2 regions of the Paenibacillus sp. FSL R5-0744 genome follow, and region 1 is predicted to be linked to the other one. Evidence: a T-box and tRNA genes for the amino acid it is inferred to sense, from the RefSeq annotation. Region 1 holds a T-box; the other holds one or more tRNA genes.

What was found. The T-box of region 1 lies ahead of tyrS (tyrosine--tRNA ligase). A T-box ahead of a tRNA ligase gene usually reads a tRNA of that ligase, here a tRNA-Tyr.
Region 2: it has a tRNA-Tyr gene. The T-box ahead of tyrS (tyrosine--tRNA ligase) is inferred to sense a tRNA for this amino acid. The anticodon was not compared.

Annotation. Positions count from the first base shown of each region.
Region 1 covers NZ_CP150228.1:3,952,687-3,962,058, reverse strand. The annotation lists gene MKY19_RS17365 (Crp/Fnr family transcriptional regulator) at 3-683, shown strand; gene MKY19_RS17360 (DNA alkylation repair protein) at 796-1,608, shown strand; gene MKY19_RS17355 (acetamidase/formamidase family protein) at 1,861-3,411, shown strand; gene MKY19_RS17350 (Lrp/AsnC family transcriptional regulator) at 3,488-3,934, opposite strand; T-box leader at 4,086-4,316, shown strand; gene tyrS (tyrosine--tRNA ligase) at 4,456-5,715, shown strand; gene MKY19_RS17340 (hypothetical protein) at 5,920-6,207, shown strand; gene MKY19_RS17335 (anaerobic sulfatase maturase) at 6,418-7,662, shown strand; gene MKY19_RS17330 (ROK family protein) at 7,728-8,927, opposite strand; gene MKY19_RS17325 (chromate transporter) at 9,114-9,372, shown strand, end outside.
Region 2 covers NZ_CP150228.1:5,928,320-5,937,691, reverse strand. The annotation lists gene MKY19_RS26200 (nucleotidyltransferase-like protein) at 1-835, shown strand, start outside; rRNA gene MKY19_RS26195 (16S ribosomal RNA) at 1,264-2,821, shown strand; rRNA gene MKY19_RS26190 (23S ribosomal RNA) at 3,065-5,993, shown strand; tRNA gene MKY19_RS26185 (tRNA-Asn) at 6,054-6,129, shown strand; tRNA gene MKY19_RS26180 (tRNA-Ser) at 6,133-6,225, shown strand; tRNA gene MKY19_RS26175 (tRNA-Glu) at 6,243-6,317, shown strand; tRNA gene MKY19_RS26170 (tRNA-Val) at 6,373-6,448, shown strand; tRNA gene MKY19_RS26165 (tRNA-Met) at 6,466-6,542, shown strand; tRNA gene MKY19_RS26160 (tRNA-Asp) at 6,569-6,646, shown strand; tRNA gene MKY19_RS26155 (tRNA-Phe) at 6,654-6,729, shown strand; tRNA gene MKY19_RS26150 (tRNA-Thr) at 6,750-6,825, shown strand; tRNA gene MKY19_RS26145 (tRNA-Tyr) at 6,831-6,916, shown strand; tRNA gene MKY19_RS26140 (tRNA-Trp) at 6,925-6,998, shown strand; tRNA gene MKY19_RS26135 (tRNA-His) at 7,035-7,110, shown strand; tRNA gene MKY19_RS26130 (tRNA-His) at 7,151-7,223, shown strand; tRNA gene MKY19_RS26125 (tRNA-Gln) at 7,245-7,319, shown strand; tRNA gene MKY19_RS26120 (tRNA-Gly) at 7,326-7,400, shown strand; tRNA gene MKY19_RS26115 (tRNA-Cys) at 7,413-7,486, shown strand; tRNA gene MKY19_RS26110 (tRNA-Leu) at 7,501-7,579, shown strand; gene MKY19_RS26105 (AraC family transcriptional regulator) at 7,713-8,462, opposite strand; gene MKY19_RS26100 (BMP family ABC transporter substrate-binding protein) at 8,789-9,372, shown strand, end outside.

The DNA of each region.
Region 1 (9,372 bases):
CAATGGAGACTATTCATTATTTATCTCAATTCAATTTGCTTCAATCGTTAGCGCTGGAAGATCTAATGGAAATGGAAGAGTTAACTCGAATAACAGTAGTTCCGAAAAATACATATATCCAGACACCGACAACCTTCTCTGAAGGATTATTTTTTGTGAAAAAAGGAAAGGTGCGTTTATACCGATTGAATGCGGATGGGAAGCAGTTTACTTCGGATATTCTGAGTGAGGGTAATGTTTTTGGTGAAATGAACGTGATTTCGTTTGGAACCAAAGATCATTACATTGAAGCCATGGAAGAGTGTCATATCTGTACAATTGATCCTGTAAGATTTGAAGATTTCGTAGCTACTCGACCTAGATTTTTGATGTCGTTAATGCAAGTATTGAGCGATCGTATAAAAAGTATGAGTCAGTTAACTCAAAACCTAGCCATCGGAAATCTGCATGATAAAATATTGTGTGTTCTTTTAAAGCTATCGGATCAACTAGGCGTTAAAAGTGAGGATAATTATTATAAAATCAATGTTCCACTATCACATCAAGAAATCGCCAATTTGATTGGTGCGAGCAGAGAAGCGGTTACTGTGGCATTGCAAGAATTGGTAAAAGCTGAGGTGCTTCAGACTGGGTTCAAAACTATACGTATCCATCATGATAAGATTTTGGAAAGAAATTTATAAAGATTATGAGCTGTAAATGAGATTACATCTTTATGGTTAGAAATACCCGTATCCTAGATATATGAAGAAGGTTATCCAAGCCTTTAAAATCATAGGTGAAGGGAAGATTTATATGGAGCATAGGAAGGGAGCTCGAAAAGTTAGCGATATTCCTGCTGATGTTGTTGGACTATTGCATAAAGGACAATTACAGACTGTAAATCTAACGGAATGGCTTGCTGTGGACCATATGGTCTTGATAGAAAATGTACTGGACGAGCTAGGTTTTGGACAGGAATCCGAACCAATTTTACAAAGGCTTCGCGATTCATCGGAAAAGAAAATCATGAAGCTCATACCGGCTATCGCGCGGGAGTGGCAACAGGTATTGGAGTGCAAATCAGAGGTGGAACAAGTCCGAGTATTCTCAGCATTAGCACAGCATCGTTCCGATAGTGTCCGCTGTTGGGCTGCCTATATGATCGGTCTAAATCAATCTTTAAGTCTATCGCAAAAGCTAATGGATATCCGTCCCTTTGCAGCGGATGATCATTTTGGGGTACGTGAGATTTCATGGATGGCTTTAAGGGAATCGGTCATTGCAGAATTGGATGAATCCATTAAGTTCTTAGAGAGCTGGGTTCATGATCAAGATACGAACATAAGGAGATATGCAATTGAATTGACGCGGCCACATGGGGTATGGGCGAAGCATATTACTGCGCTAAAAGAAAACCCAGCAATAGCACTTCCATTATTAGAACCACTTAAGTCAGATCCGGCAAAATACGTTCAGGATTCTGTAAGTAATTGGTTGAACGATGCGAGTAAAAGCAATCCAGACTGGGTGCAACAGCTTAGTGAGAAGTGGTTAATTTCTTCGGATTCCAAGGAAACGAAACGGATTGTAAAACGGGCAACAAGGAGTATTACTGAACTACGTTGAAAATGAAGTATCGTTTTAGAATGGATGATAAACGTCAAACACTATGGCTAATTAGCTAATAAGTGTTGGCGTTTTTTTATTGTACCGAAGAAGGAGGCTTGGATAATTAAAGATAACTAATAGTTCTGATTTATTATTTAAACCTAGAAGCGTATAAATATTTATATTGTTAATCTGGAATCCATCTGTTATACTCAAAAACACAAAATGTTATAAAATCTAACATTGAATTGAGTTGAGGAGGATTTGACTATGAAAAGACAAACGTTTCTGAAGGTTGGTGTCATTTTATCAGCGGTTTTGCTAGCAGGATCGTCAACAGATGTTATTTTTGCTGACACGATGGAAAGCGCGTATAAACCGAAAACGCATGTTCTAAAAGCGAATTCGGAGACCGTTCGCTGGGGGAATATTGGTAAAGGTGATCCAGCTTTAACAGTACAATCGGGAGATATTGTGACGGTCGAGGCCATTACGCATCATTCCGGTGATGATTACGATCGGATGATTAAAGGGGATGCGGGTGTTGAAGATATTTTTCACTGGATAGAAGGGGAGAAGAACGAAGCGCTTCGTGGACCAGGCGTACATATTTTGACGGGACCTATCGTAGTAGAAGGCGCTGAGCCAGGGGATGTTCTGGAAGTGAAGATTCTGGACATGAAGCTGAGACCTAATGGAAATGACAAATATGCAGGCAAAACCTATGGCGTGAATGCCGCGGCGAACTGGGGTTATCTATACGGAGATATGGTGGAGGAGCCGAAAAAACGTGAAGTGGTCACCATCTATGAGATGGATACTGAAGGTGGGACGGATTATGCAACAGCTGTTTATAACTACAAATGGACAGTGCAAACCGATCCGGATGGTCAAGTGCACCCGACAATCGACTACCCAGGTGTAATTGTAGACCATAATACGATTGATAAGAACTTTGATGTATTGAAAGGTATAAAGATTCCAGTACGTCTCCACTTCGGCACGATGGGTGTGGCGCCTAAAGAAGCGGATATTGTAGATTCAGTACCTCCTTCATACAATGGTGGCAACGTTGATGATTGGCGGATTACTGAAGGTGCAACGATGTATTATCCTGTATCCGTACCGGGTGCACTACTGTCAATTGGTGACCCGCATGCCGGCCAAGGGGATTCCGAGATTAACGGAACTGCGATCGAGACATCAGTTACTGGTGATATACAAGTCATTCTTCATAAAAAAGGAACGCTTAACCAAAAACTGAGTGGGTTAAGTTTCCCATTACTTGAAAATGAATACGAATGGGTTGTGCATGGCTTCAGCTACGCCAATTATTTGGAGGAGCTGGGGGCTAGTGCTCAGACGGATATTTTCAAAAACTCGTCCATCGACAAAGCAATGAAGGATGCCGCTCATAAAACAAAAGATTTTTTAATGGCTGGAATGGAATTGAGCGAGGATGAAGCGTACTCACTGATGTCTGTGTCCGCGGATTTTGGAATTACACAGGTGGTGGATGGAAACTGGGGTGTGCATGCTTTGATCGATAAAGGCCAATTCGGTGATTCGGAGCGCAAGGCAGTGGGATTACGTAGCAGCTTTGAAAGCTTTGGTGCGAAGGTGAGCTGGAAGCCGACTACTCAGACAGTAACTATAAGCTACAATAATAATGTTCTAGAGATGAAAGTCGGGGCGACGAGAGGAATGTACAATGGAGAGATCGTTAAGCTCGTTGCTCCAATAGAAGTTGTAAAAGAGAAGGTTCAGGTCAGCGAATATTTCGCGAAATTTTATAAAGCTAAGTTATCTAAAACAGAGTAGGTCGAATTAGCAATCATTTCATAAACATAATAAGATCCAAACCAGCGAAGAACCGTCTTAAAGTCGGTTCTTTTTTTTATATATTTAGACCATCCTGATTTTTGTGGCGTTTTAATAAGATTTGGTTTTCTACACGGACTAGACCATCCAGACAGTAGATGGATTCATGCATAAACCGTTCCATCTCTTCAAGGTTCTCAACTAGAATGTGAATGTGAAGAATGCACGGCCCTGTCATTTCATAAAGTACGGCTACGCATTCATTTTCTTTTAGGACTCTAACAATATGATTTAAATGGGCAGGCTCCACTTCAAGCTCTAGATACGCCGAAATTTTCTTTCCTAATTTTTCTGCGTTGATGACGATTGAGAATTGTTCAATAATTCCTTGATTGACGAGCCGATCAATACGATCTTTAACCGCGACACTTGATAAATTAACTTCTTTAGCTAGATCGGTGTAGGAAATTCTGCTGTTTTGAGTTAGGCGTTCTAAAATATGATTATCGATTGGATCAAGCATACGGAGTCGTTCACCTCTTTTTTTGTAATTGTAACAGAAAAAAATAGGCAATGCCTAGTAGTGCGTCACAGCAGGAGTGTGTCTCGGCATTCTCAGCTTAAGATGTTGACATTGAAGAATTATTTCACTATACTGGCTGTAATCTTATATACGATATACGTTGAAGAAGCCCAGTAGTAGCTTAGTCCCTGTTTCAGAAAGCCGGGGGTTGATGAAACCCGGTACACACTAAGAGTACGAATTACACTTTGGAGTATCTCGGCTAACACCGAGCGGAATGGCGAACGATATCTCGTCACGAGTGGCATCAATGCTGTGTTTTAGCATTAGCGTTTCATTGGTGCAATCTGGGTGGTAACACGGTTATTCAATCGTCCCTATGTCTACAATAGACAAGGGGACGATTTTTTTGTTTTTAAATATAAGGATTTATAAGTTTCTCTTCATCAACTATCCTTATATTCGCTTGGCGGACTGATGATTCGTTATAGGATATCTACTAATTTAAGGGGTGTTAGGCAATGAATATTATCGATGAACTAGAATGGCGCGATGCCATCAATCAACAAACCGATGCCGAAGGGCTTAGAGAATTGACCAACCAGAAATCCGTTTCGGTGTACTGCGGTGTAGACCCGACGGGTGACAGTATGCATATTGGTCACTTGATTCCGTTCATGGTACTCAAAAGATTCCAGCTTGCAGGACATCGTCCGGTTATGCTAATTGGCGGTGCTACGGGTACGATCGGTGATCCAAGTGGACGTCAATCCGAGCGTTCATTGCAGACGCTGGAGCAAATCCAAGCTAACGTAGATGCCCTTACCGCACAAATGAAAAAACTGTTCGTTACTGATGGCGACAATCAAATTCGTATGGTGAATAACTACGATTGGACGCATAAAATCAATGTGATCGAATTTTTGCGTGACTATGGTAAGAACTTCAGCATCAATTCGATGCTTGCCAAAGATGTTGTAGCGAGCAGATTGGACAGCGGAATTTCCTTTACAGAATTCTCCTACCAAATCCTGCAATCCCTAGATTACCTGCATCTGTACCAGCATGAAGATGTGCAGCTTCAAATTGGTGGCTCCGATCAATGGGGCAACATTACAAGCGGTCTGGATCTGATCCGTAGAAAAGAAGGTCCTGAAGCAAAGGCATTCGGACTTACGATCCCGCTTATGCTGAAAGCCGATGGTACGAAATTCGGTAAATCAGCTGGAGGAGCAATTTGGCTGGATCCGAACAAAACGACTGCGTTTGAGTTCTACCAGTTCTGGGCAAACACCGATGACCGTGATGTTGTGAAATACTTGAAGTACTTTACATTCCTATCTAAAGAGCAAATTGATGCACTTGCGGAAAAAGTACAGACTGAACCGCATAAACGCGAAGCACAAAAAACACTTGCTGAAGAAATGACCAGATTCGTGCATGGTGAAGAATTGCTGGAGCAGGCTAAACGTATTACTGCTGCTCTGTTCAGTGGAGATATCAAATCCCTAACTGCTGATGAGATCGAGCAAGGCTTCAAGGAAATGCCGACCTACGAAACTACACTGGAATCTAAAAATATCGTAGAGTGGTTGGTTGATCTCGGTATCGAGCCGTCTAAGCGTCAAGCACGTGAGGATATCACCAAAGGAGCAATCTCCATGAATGGTGAGAAAGTTAGCGACGTAGCACTGGAAGTTACAGCTAGCGAAGCTATCGGCGGCCGGTTTATCATTATCCGTAAGGGTAAGAAAAACTACAGCTTGGTGAAATTGTCCTAAAAATAAGAGCCTTCCTTATGAATAAGGGAGGTTTTTTGTTGTATTTTAAGTATAGAGGCGGATCATTTGCATATTAAGTGAAATTTGAAAGGTGAAATAGCGAAAATTATGGTAAGCTTAGGATTCGTGTGATTTATGGATTAACATGATATTCTACAACTATAACAGAAAATTAGGAGTGGTAATTTGAGAAGACAAAAACCAATGACCATGGAAGAATTGATGAATGAGTTACAAGGACAGAAAACGTATCAAGAAGATCCCAATCACATCTCTTTCGAGAAATTGTTTAATGAAGCGTTTATGAGTAAGTATTCCAATTACAAAAGTTTCGATGAGTTTGTAACCAAAGGAAACTTTCAAGTAAAGACAGAAGAAGATGTTGCTGACATACCTGATGAACTTTTTGATCGTCATGTAGTTAGAGAGACTAAATTTGCGGATTGGAAATCAATGTTGGAAACAGCGAATAAGGAATACGTCCGTAATTAAAAAAAAGTGTCTGGTAATGCTCTATTTATCTTCAAAGAAAATACACTCCCCATTGTTTTAACAGACAATGGGGAGTGTATTTTTTTATCTCCAGAAATTCGATTAACTATGATGTTTTACTCATCGTTGATGCACATACCTATGATTTAATTGAAGAAATAGGAAATAGGTTTCATAAAGGTTGTATTTATATAGGAGGGGCAGAATCGTATGACAACTTGCATACAGACCTCGAGGCCTGAGACTCTTCATGTCATGTGGAAAACCGTCTCAGAGGATTGTAATCTAGCCTGTGATTATTGCTATTACAGTACTGCCGGGGGACATCCTCATCATCCGATCCGAGTGATGGATACGGTTCTTCTGGAGCGGTTTATCGCTCAGTACATGAAAAGATCATCTGGTATAGCGACTTTCTCTTGGCAGGGTGGGGAGCCATTATTGGCCGGACTTTCGTATTTTGAACAAGTGATTTCATTCCAAGCTAAGTACGCTCCGCCTCATACGATGATCAGTAATGCGCTGCAGACCAACGGAACGCTAATTCATGAGAAATGGGCGAAATTTTTTAAACGGTACAACTTTTTGGTTGGGATTAGTGTGGACGGTCCTGAGCCCATTCATGATGCACATCGTATAACGGGTTCAGGGAAAGGTAGTTACGATCTCGTTATGCGTGGGATTCGCCATCTACAGAACGAGGGTGTGGACTATAGTATTCTGTCGGTGATTCATGAAGATAACGTGACGAAACCAGATGAGTTGATGGCATTTTATCTAGAACATACCTTTCCGAATATTCAGTTTATCCCCTGCATGGATTTTGTTTCTCAGAAAAGCGATGTAGCGGGACGTTTCCGAATTACACCTGAACAATACGGAGTCTTTTTATGCCGTACATTTGACCTTTGGTACAACGGTGGGTATCCAGAGCTTCCCATTCGAATTTTTGAGAATATGCTTCTTGTATTCATGCATCGTGAGGCAGAGTTATGCGTTCACAACTCATGCTGCCCGAAGATGATGGTGCTTGAAACGAACGGGGATGCCTACCCTTGCGATTTCTTTATTGATGAAGAGCATAGGCTAGGAAATATCGGCCAAACTGACCTGGAAACACTGCTAACCAGCCCAGTATATGATGATTTTTTGTTAATGAAGCCCAATATGAATGAATCATGCTATAAGTGTGAGTACCTTAGCTTTTGCAATGGGGGATGTCCGCGCAACCGGAATTGGCTTGATGTTCATGATCGTACTGAGGTTGATTATTTCTGCCGTAGTTATAAAATGTTCTACTCATATGCCTATGAACGGATGATACTGCTAGCAAACCGACTTAAATCGGAGCAGATGCTGGAGTTCAGGAAAAGTGCCAAACCACTTCCAGGTAGAAATGATCCATGTCTCTGCGGAAGCGGGAAAAAATTTAAGAGTTGCTGTCAACCACTATAGCTCAAATTAAAAAAAGGCTGTCCCAACAATCATGCAAATGGTTGTGGGACAACCTTTTTATTATGTTAAAGAACCATTTGATTTCTCACCATAATAGCCGCACCAGTCACCACAGCTTCTTCTTTTAATGTACCTAGGGAGAAGTGAGGTTGGTATTCAGGATAACGGTAAGTGTTTCGCTGTGCCACTTCAACCGCCGTTTGGAAAAACAACTCGTGAGAGTGGATGAGCGCACCACCTAGAATGATGGTCCCAGGATGAAACAGGTTGATAACGTTGGCGAGGCCAATACCGAAGTGAATGGCGGCTTGAGTAAATAATTCACGCGCATGTGGATTACCGTCTCTAAAGGCTTGTACCAATACATCATAAGTTAGTTTCTCAGGCGCCACTTTATATCTTTGGAAGATCAGATCGTTGTCTATTTTCGCCTCTGAGCGCGCACTTTGTTCTAGCGCCTGCACAGATACGAATGCTTCCAGAGCTCCGTAGTTCCCTTCATTATTTAATCGGGGTCCATCTGTCTGGATAATCATTTGACCAATGGCATCTTCCATATCCATCGTGCCATGAACAATACTACCATGCGACATCATCGCATAGCGGAGTCCTGCTCCAGCATGAACATAGAGCATATGTTGAATGTTAGCGTGACGGATGGACCAGCGTTCTCCAAGGAGTGCGGAATTGGCACCGTTGTCGAGTAAAGCTTTGAAGCCCGTTCGTTCCTCCACCAGTTTGCAAATAGGGAGATTGTTCCAGCCAGAAGAAGGGAAGTGTAGCGGTTTTAAGATTAAACCATTTTCCCGGTCAAGCGGTCCCACGGCTCCTATTCCTATCCCGATAATTTGACTGTCCTTCAGCTGATGGTCTCTAAGGAAAGCGCGTATTTGATTACTTATGTGATCCATAAATCTTTCAGGTGTGAATGCCTGATCCATTCGCCAGTGAACAATTGATTTTGGGTTCATTTGCATATCAAATAAACCAAGGGAAGAATACAGCCTGGAAATCTCTAAACCGATGATGTAGCCATAGGAAGGATTGATCTGGTATAAAATAGGTCTTCTGCCTCCGCTAGATTCCCCGAATCCGCATTCTATCAGCAAGCCTTCTTCCGTCATTTCATCTAATATTCGGGTCATTGTGCTTTTGGTAAGTGAAAATGTTTGTAGAAGATCTAACTTGGAAACTGTGCCTTGTTCGGCGATTCGGTCGTATAGGAGTTTCTTTGGGGATGGAATGTGTGTCGAGCGCTTTTCCACGATAAACCTCCAAGCTATATATAGGATGAACTAGTAAGATCGTTTTTTATAAAGTTTGTATTTATTAACATTAATATAGTATAACGCATAAACCATAGATTGTATTTTACCGTTCAAAAAACTTAATTCCATTTTGGGAAAAAGTGATATAATGAAATTACGACAGAAAATATAAGGGTGGAATCCATGAGAACAACTATGAAAACAAATGCGACGACGAATACAGACCTAAGGATAAGTCTATTGTTCCAGTTGTTTTGGGTATTTGTTCGAATCGGTCCCGTAACTTTCGGGGGAGGTTATGCGATGATCCCTATGATCGAACGGGAAATTTCCACTAAACGGAAATGGCTAGCTGAAGAGGAGATGGATGAAATTCTATCTTTAGCTGGCGCAGCACCAGGTGGGGTAGGTGTAAATGCGGCGGCATTTATTGGTTATCGTC
Region 2 (9,372 bases), 2.0 Mb from region 1:
AGAAAATGTTTTAGGAGCTGTCGCTTTGCGGCAGAAAGGGAGTACTCCTTTTCAAAGCGCGCTACTTCACGATTTTGATATGGTTGTGTTAGTTTTACATGAGGAACAGGATTTAGAACATATTGTTCGCCACACCATTGCCGGTGACACACGGACCCAGTCAGTCCATATTGGCCTTTCCGCTTTGGAGCGGGCTGTCATGGCGGGAGATAATAACGAGCTCCTTACTAGTTTGATGATTGGGGAAGTGATCTGGGATCCCAAAGGAATACTAGGGGATATGCGCCGGGAGATTTTACAATTTGAAGGGCCTCTTAAGGAACGAGTTGAGTTCATGGAGTTTGCACGATTCTTGCATTTGTATGTGAAATCTAAACGGTATATAGAAGCTGGCTACATTATGGATGCATATAACTGTGTATTGATGGCTCTATATCATTGGGCAAGAATAGAAGTGAGTGAATCTGGTTCATTTCCAGAGCCGGCTGTTTGGGAGCAGGTTAAAAGTATGAACACTTCGGTCCATAAACTATATGAGGAACTAACCATCAGCACGGAGACCTTAGAGCAAAGAGTAGAGCTTGTTCTTCTAGCATGTGAATTTGGGATCATGTCCAAAATGACGGATTGTTGTGCATTGCTTTTCAATATTCTGAATAGCCGTAAGGAAGCATGGAGTATAAAAGAATTACTACAGCATTCTGGCCTGTGTCAATTAGAGGCTGAGTTGCCCCTAGTTTTACGAAAACTTGTTTCTCGTTCGCTAATCCGTGAGATTACTTTATGGGCTGACGGTCATGGGGGAGAGGGTCATGCGATCCGATATACCTTATAGATAAGAAATTAGATGCAGGATTTGCCGGTAATCTATAGATAAAATAAGTAGGGATAGGGAGAGGCTGAGCACTCTCTTTTTTGTTTGCTCGCTATTATGATGCGCTCATATTTATTCTAATAAATTTATGGTTGACTCTTTCCTAGTTCATGTGTTAAATTATAACTCGTCCCTCTGACACAGAGATGTGCTTTCGAAAACATTCGAAAGACAACCGAAAAAAGAAATTAAAAAAAAGGTTGACTAAAACGAGGACGCTGTGATATATTATAAAGGTCGCTGCTGAACAACACAACGACGAAATAAACAGCTTGATCTTTGAAAACTGAACAACGAGTGAGTAGGGAATCACGAAAGTGAAATCCAAAATTAGAGAATTAATTTTCTCGTCAGATGTTTCAAAATGAGCATATCGCTCTTTTCAATACTAATTGGAGAGTTTGATCCTGGCTCAGGACGAACGCTGGCGGCGTGCCTAATACATGCAAGTCGAGCGGAGTTACTTTGAAAGCTTGCTTTCAAAGTAACTTAGCGGCGGACGGGTGAGTAACACGTAGGCAACCTGCCCCTTAGACTGGGATAACTACCGGAAACGGTAGCTAATACCGGATAATTTCTTTTTTCTCCTGAAGAAAGAATGAAAGACGGAGCAATCTGTCACTGAGGGATGGGCCTGCGGCGCATTAGCTAGTTGGTGGGGTAACGGCCCACCAAGGCGACGATGCGTAGCCGACCTGAGAGGGTGAACGGCCACACTGGGACTGAGACACGGCCCAGACTCCTACGGGAGGCAGCAGTAGGGAATCTTCCGCAATGGACGAAAGTCTGACGGAGCAACGCCGCGTGAGTGATGAAGGTTTTCGGATCGTAAAGCTCTGTTGCCAGGGAAGAACGTCCGGTAGAGTAACTGCTATCGGAGTGACGGTACCTGAGAAGAAAGCCCCGGCTAACTACGTGCCAGCAGCCGCGGTAATACGTAGGGGGCAAGCGTTGTCCGGAATTATTGGGCGTAAAGCGCGCGCAGGCGGTCATTTAAGTCTGGTGTTTAAACCTTGGGCTCAACCTGAGGTCGCACTGGAAACTGGGTGACTTGAGTACAGAAGAGGAAAGTGGAATTCCACGTGTAGCGGTGAAATGCGTAGATATGTGGAGGAACACCAGTGGCGAAGGCGACTTTCTGGGCTGTAACTGACGCTGAGGCGCGAAAGCGTGGGGAGCAAACAGGATTAGATACCCTGGTAGTCCACGCCGTAAACGATGAGTGCTAGGTGTTAGGGGTTTCGATACCCTTGGTGCCGAAGTTAACACAGTAAGCACTCCGCCTGGGGAGTACGGTCGCAAGACTGAAACTCAAAGGAATTGACGGGGACCCGCACAAGCAGTGGAGTATGTGGTTTAATTCGAAGCAACGCGAAGAACCTTACCAGGTCTTGACATCCCTCTGAATCCACTAGAGATAGTGGCGGCCTTCGGGACAGAGGAGACAGGTGGTGCATGGTTGTCGTCAGCTCGTGTCGTGAGATGTTGGGTTAAGTCCCGCAACGAGCGCAACCCTTAACTTTAGTTGCCAGCAGGTTAAGCTGGGCACTCTAGAGTGACTGCCGGTGACAAACCGGAGGAAGGTGGGGATGACGTCAAATCATCATGCCCCTTATGACCTGGGCTACACACGTACTACAATGGCCGGTACAACGGGAAGCGAAACCGCGAGGTGAAGCCAATCCCATCAAAGCCGGTCTCAGTTCGGATTGCAGGCTGCAACTCGCCTGCATGAAGTCGGAATTGCTAGTAATCGCGGATCAGCATGCCGCGGTGAATACGTTCCCGGGTCTTGTACACACCGCCCGTCACACCACGAGAGTTTACAACACCCGAAGTCGGTGGGGTAACCCGCAAGGGAGCCAGCCGCCGAAGGTGGGGTAGATGATTGGGGTGAAGTCGTAACAAGGTAGCCGTATCGGAAGGTGCGGCTGGATCACCTCCTTTCTATGGAGAATCGTCTTCTGCAATGAAGACATTCAAATCGGAAGTTAAACTTCCACAACTCACTCGTTGCTCAGTTTTGAGAGTTTAAGCTCTCAAGTAAGACTTGATCCTTGAAAACTGGATACCGAAACGAATTTGCGTTTTAGAACATCTTTTAGCAACTTGTGCAAACAAGTAAATGTTATTAGTGAGATGATTCCAAAGAGAATGTCATTATGTGATATTTTCCTGCGGAAAAATCAAGGTTAAGCTAATAAGAGCACACGGAGGATGCCTAGGCGCCAGGAGCCGACGAAGGACGTGGCGAACAACGAAACTGCCTCGGGGAGCTGTAAGCAAGCTTTGATCCGGGGGTGTCCGAATGGGGAAACCCAGCTGTGGTAATTCGCAGTTACTCATCTCTGAACACATAGGAGATGTAGAGGCAGACCAGGGGAACTGAAACATCTAAGTACCCTGAGGAAGAGAAAACAATAGTGATTCCGTCAGTAGCGGCGAGCGAACGCGGAACAGCCTAAACCTAAGAGCTTGCTCTTAGGGGTTGTGGGACGTCTCACATGGAGTTACAAAGGAATATGGTAGGCGAAGAGGTCTGGAAAGGCCCGCGATAGAGGTAAAAGCCCTGTAGCCTAAACTGTGTTCTCTCCGAGACGGATCCCGAGTAGTGCGGGGCACGTGAAACCCCGTATGAATCCAGCAGGACCATCTGCTAAGGCTAAATACTACCTGGCGACCGATAGTGAAACAGTACCGTGAGGGAAAGGTGAAAAGCACCCCGGAAGGGGAGTGAAATAGAACCTGAAACCGTGTGCTTACAAAAAGTCAGAGCCCGATCTATGGGTGATGGCGTGCCTTTTGTAGAATGAACCGGCGAGTTACGTTTAACATGCAAGGTTAAGTCGAGAAGACGGAGCCGCAGCGAAAGCGAGTCTGAATAGGGCGACTTAGTATGTGGACGTAGACCCGAAACCGTGTGATCTACCCCTGTCCAGGGTGAAGGTGCGGTAACACGCACTGGAGGCCCGAACCCACGCATGTTGAAAAATGCGGGGATGAGGTGGGGGTAGCGGAGAAATTCCAATCGAACTCGGAGATAGCTGGTTCTCCCCGAAATAGCTTTAGGGCTAGCCTCGGTATAAGAGTAGTGGAGGTAGAGCACTGATTGGGTGCGGGGTCCGCAAGGATTACCAAGCTCAGTCAAACTCCGAATGCCATATACTTATTGCCGGGAGTCAGACAGTGAGTGCTAAGATCCATTGTCAAAAGGGAAACAGCCCAGACCATCAGCTAAGGTCCCCAAGTGTGTGTTAAGTGGGAAAGGATGTGGAGTTGCACAGACAACCAGGATGTTGGCTTAGAAGCAGCCACCATTGAAAGAGTGCGTAATAGCTCACTGGTCGAGTGACTCTGCGCCGAAAATGTAACGGGGCTAAACACACCACCGAAGCTATGGCTAGATACGTATGTATCTGGGGTAGGGGAGCGTTGTATGTGGGTTGAAGGTGTACCGTAAGGAGCGCTGGACAGCATACAAGTGAGAATGCCGGTATGAGTAACGAAAAGATCAGTGAGAATCTGATCCGCCGAAAGCCCAAGGTTTCCTGAGGAAGGCTCGTCCGCTCAGGGTAAGTCGGGACCTAAGGCGAGGCCGAAAGGCGTAGTCGAAGGACAACAGTTTGAAATTACTGTACCACCGTAATCCGCTATGAGCGATGGGGTGACGCAGGAGGGTAGTGACGCGGACTGATGGATATGTCCGTCTAAGCAGTGAGGCTGATGTGTAGGCAAATCCGCACATCATTAAGGCTGGGCTGTGATGGGGAGCGAAAATTACAGTAGCGAAGGTCATGATCTCACACTGCCAAGAAAAGCCTCTAGCCAGGAGAAGGTGCCCGTACCGCAAACCGACACAGGTAGGCGAGAAGAGAATTCTAAGGCGCGCGGAAGAACTCTCGTTAAGGAACTCGGCAAAATGACCCCGTAACTTCGGGAGAAGGGGTGCCCCGGTAGTGTGAATAGCACGAGGGGGCCGCAGTGAAAAGGCCCAAGCGACTGTTTAGCAAAAACACAGGTCTGTGCGAAGCCGCAAGGCGAAGTATACGGGCTGACGCCTGCCCGGTGCTGGAAGGTTAAGGGGAGTGGTTAGGGGTAACCCGAAGCTATGAACCGAAGCCCCAGTAAACGGCGGCCGTAACTATAACGGTCCTAAGGTAGCGAAATTCCTTGTCAGGTAAATTCTGACCCGCACGAATGGCGTAACGACTTGGGCGCTGTCTCAACGAGAGATCCGGTGAAATTTTAATACCTGTGAAGATGCAGGTTACCCGCGACAAGACGGAAAGACCCCATGGAGCTTTACTGCAGCTTGATATTGAATTTGGGTACGATCTGTACAGGATAGGTGGGAGCCGTAGAAATCGGAGCGCAAGCTTCGGTGGAGGCGCCGTTGGGATACCACCCTGATCGTATCTAGGTTCTAACCTAGTACCCTAACCGGGTACGGGGACCGTGTCAGGCGGGCAGTTTGACTGGGGCGGTCGCCTCCTAAAGAGTAACGGAGGCGTTCCAAGGTTCCCTCAGAATGGTTGGAAATCATTCGAAGAGTGCAAAGGCATAAGGGAGCTTGACTGCGAGACCTACAAGTCGAGCAGGGACGAAAGTCGGACTTAGTGATCCGGTGGTACCGCATGGAAGGGCCATCGCTCAACGGATAAAAGCTACCCTGGGGATAACAGGCTTATCTCCCCCAAGAGTCCACATCGACGGGGAGGTTTGGCACCTCGATGTCGGCTCATCGCATCCTGGGGCTGAAGTAGGTCCCAAGGGTTGGGCTGTTCGCCCATTAAAGCGGTACGCGAGCTGGGTTCAGAACGTCGTGAGACAGTTCGGTCCCTATCTGTCGTGGGCGCAGGAAATTTGAGAGGAGCTGTCCTTAGTACGAGAGGACCGGGATGGACGTACCGCTGGTGCACCAGTTGTTTCGCCAGAAGCATGGCTGGGTAGCTACGTACGGACGGGATAAGCGCTGAAAGCATCTAAGCGTGAAGCCCCCCTCAAGATGAGATTTCCCAATTAGTAAGACCCCTTGAAGACGACGAGGTAGATAGGTTGGAGGTGGAAGTGCAGTAATGCATGGAGCTGACCAATACTAATCGGTCGAGGGCTTATCCTATACTTAAAATGCAAATTCAATTCGGATTCAGTTTTCAGGCATCAAGCCTGGTATGAATATTCCCTGATAGCTCAGTTGGTAGAGCACTCGACTGTTAATCGAGTTGTCACAGGTTCGAGTCCTGTTCGGGGAGCCATATGGAGAGGTGTCCGAGTTTGGCCGAAGGAGCACGATTGGAAATCGTGTAGGCGCCACAAGCGTCTCGAGGGTTCGAATCCCTCTCTCTCCGCCACAAATTTTACTTAGTATGGCCCGTTGGTCAAGGGGTTAAGACACCTCCCTTTCACGGAGGTAACATGGGTTCGAATCCCATACGGGTCACCAAATTTTCACTTGATTTTACATAGTGGACTTTGGTACAATAACAATTGTTGTTTACGGAGGCTTAGCTCAGCTGGGAGAGCATCTGCCTTACAAGCAGAGGGTCGGGGGTTCGATCCCCTCAGCCTCCACCATATTCATTTAAGAACGACGCGGGGTGGAGCAGCCCGGTAGCTCGTCGGGCTCATAACCCGAAGGCCGCAGGTTCAAATCCTGCCCCCGCAACCAATTTTCATCAAGTAATTATATCTTTTGGAACCGTGGTGTAGTTGGCCTAACATGCCTGCCTGTCACGCAGGAGATCGCGAGTTCGAATCTCGTCGGTTCCGCCATTTTCTTGGCTCGATAGCTCAGTCGGTAGAGCAGAGGACTGAAAATCCTCGTGTCGGCGGTTCGAATCCGTCTCGAGCCACCATATAGTATACAACTTAATATGCCGGTGTAGCTCAATTGGTAGAGCAACTGACTTGTAATCAGTAGGTTGGGGGTTCAAGTCCTCTCGCCGGCACCATCTTTGGGGGATTAGCGAAGTGGCCAAACGCATCAGACTGTAAATCTGCTCACGTACGTGTTCGGTGGTTCGAATCCATCATCCCCCACCATTTTTTTTAGGGGCATAGTTTAAAGGTAGAACAACGGTCTCCAAAACCGTTGGTGTGGGTTCAATTCCTGCTGCCCCTGCCAATCTTTATCTAAAGTCTTTCTCTAAAGTTTAATATGGCGGTCGTGGCGAAGGGGTTAACGCACCGGTTTGTGGATCCGGCATTCGTGGGTTCAAGTCCCATCGGTCGCCCCATTTACTTTAAGAAGAACAGCAATAATATTAGTTTAATATGGCGATTGTGGCGAAGTGGTTAACGCACCGGATTGTGGTTCCGGCATTCGTGGGTTCGAGACCCATCAGTCGCCCCTTTTATTTTAAAATGTTATTGGGGATTAGCCAAGCGGTAAGGCAACGGACTTTGACTCCGTCACGCATAGGTTCAAATCCTATATCCCCAGCCATTTTATGCGGACGTGGCTCAGCGGTAGAGCATCGCCTTGCCAAGGCGAGGGTCGCGGGTTCGATTCCCGTCGTCCGCTCCAAAGTTTTCATATGGCGCCATAGCCAAGTGGTAAGGCAAAGCTCTGCAAAAGCTTTATCCCCAGTTCAAATCTGGGTGGCGCCTCCATTAAGTTCATATGTGCCGGCGTGGCGGAATGGCAGACGCGCTCGACTCAAAATCGAGAGGGAAACCGTGGAGGTTCGAGTCCTCTCGCCGGTATATCAAAAAGGTTTGTAAAGTCGCTTGTATAAGCAACTTTACAAACCTTTTTTCTTTGTTTTTGAGCTTTTATTCTTAAGCCGTTGAATTAGAGGCGTCTCTAATCAACGGCCTTTTTGTGTGGAGTGTTGTTTTATTGACTGCTTAGTCGGAATGCTCGTGGGGTGAGACCAATTTCACGTTTAAACATATTGCAGAATTGGGCGTCATTCACAAACCCAGCAGCAGCTGATACTTCAGAGATATGCATTTGGGTATGTTGCAAGAGAGACTTTGCATAATCCAGACGTTTCAATAGTAGATAGCGCAGAGGTGAAGAACCGAATCGTTCTTTAAATAAATGGCGGAAACGATCATAGCTGTATCCAGACATCTCAGAAAGTGTTGCGACCGATAGCTTATGGCGGTAATGCTCATTCATATAGTTTAGAACATATTGGACTCTGTCTTCCGTTGGTGATTGAAACCCAGAGGCGCTAAGAAGCCGTATCAGATGAACAGTGATTTCGCTCATTTGCAGGTTCAATAGTTCAGAGAATCCATCTTGTTTGCGCGTAAACTCTGCTTTCATTCGAAGCAAGATCTGTAGAACAGTATGGTCTTTATCATCTTCATATACGCCTTGCAAATTCTCCATATTTGGGTGATTTGAATGGAAGCCTACAAATAGTATAGTAGCATCCTCGCGATGGTTCTCGTCATGTTTATGATTGGGTGGTATCAGCGCGAATGAAGAAGAACGAAAATGATAACTTCGCGAACCTACATTGGTAGTTCCTAAGCCGTTTAAATAATAGACTAGTTCATAACATTCATGCTGGTGTGGTGGAATATAGGTATTAACCTCATGTACTGCATTTACAATATATAGAACACGATCCATGATGACCCTCCAATAATTATGTTTTAGCCGAATCGTACAAAATCATGACCGAAATCATATAATTATTTTCATTAATATTTGATATGATCGTATCAGTAAATCCGAAGATTAGCAACCTGACTGGCCATCTCGTTCGGAAATTAGTCGGATTATTCGTAAAAATTATAATTTTATCTCTTTTTTTGAGTGTATTCGTTAAAATCGTTAAAATTTTGACAATGTTACATGAAAAATGAGAGTTTCCATCTAAATCGTGAAATATACAACGGACTAAGAAGGAGAACCTCTCAAATTACTAACCAACTATAAATAGGGGGAATAGAAAAATGAAAAAGAAAGTTCTTTCTTTGTTGTTACTAGTAGTAATGGTAATGGTCACAGCCTGTGGAAATAATACGTCGAGTAATGGATCTTCCGCGAATGCAGGATCTAATGCAGCTGAAGGTGGAGCAACGGGTTCAGGGGATAAACTCAAAGTTGTACTTCTGATTCCAGGAACGCTTGGAGATAAATCTTTCTTTGACTCTGCGAATAGCGGTTTGCAAAAGGTTAAGGATGAGCTGGGTGCAGAAACAAAAGTTGTAGAAATGGGTGTCGATAAAACGAAATGGGAGCCTACGTTTAACGATATCGCAGCTGAGGACTGGGATGTTATTATTTCTGGTGGATCGGAAATTACAGAGATGTTTAATGCAACGGCTGAATTATATCCTGACAAAAAGTTCATTAACTATGATACCGATATAGATGAAGCACCAGAGAATATGTACAACATGTCTTATGCAACAAATGAAGTATCTTTTCTAGCAGGTGCTGTAGCGGCGCTAGCTACACAATCGGATATGGAAAATGCTAATCCTGAGAATGTGATCGGTTTTGTAGGCGGCATGGACATTCCAGGAATTAACGC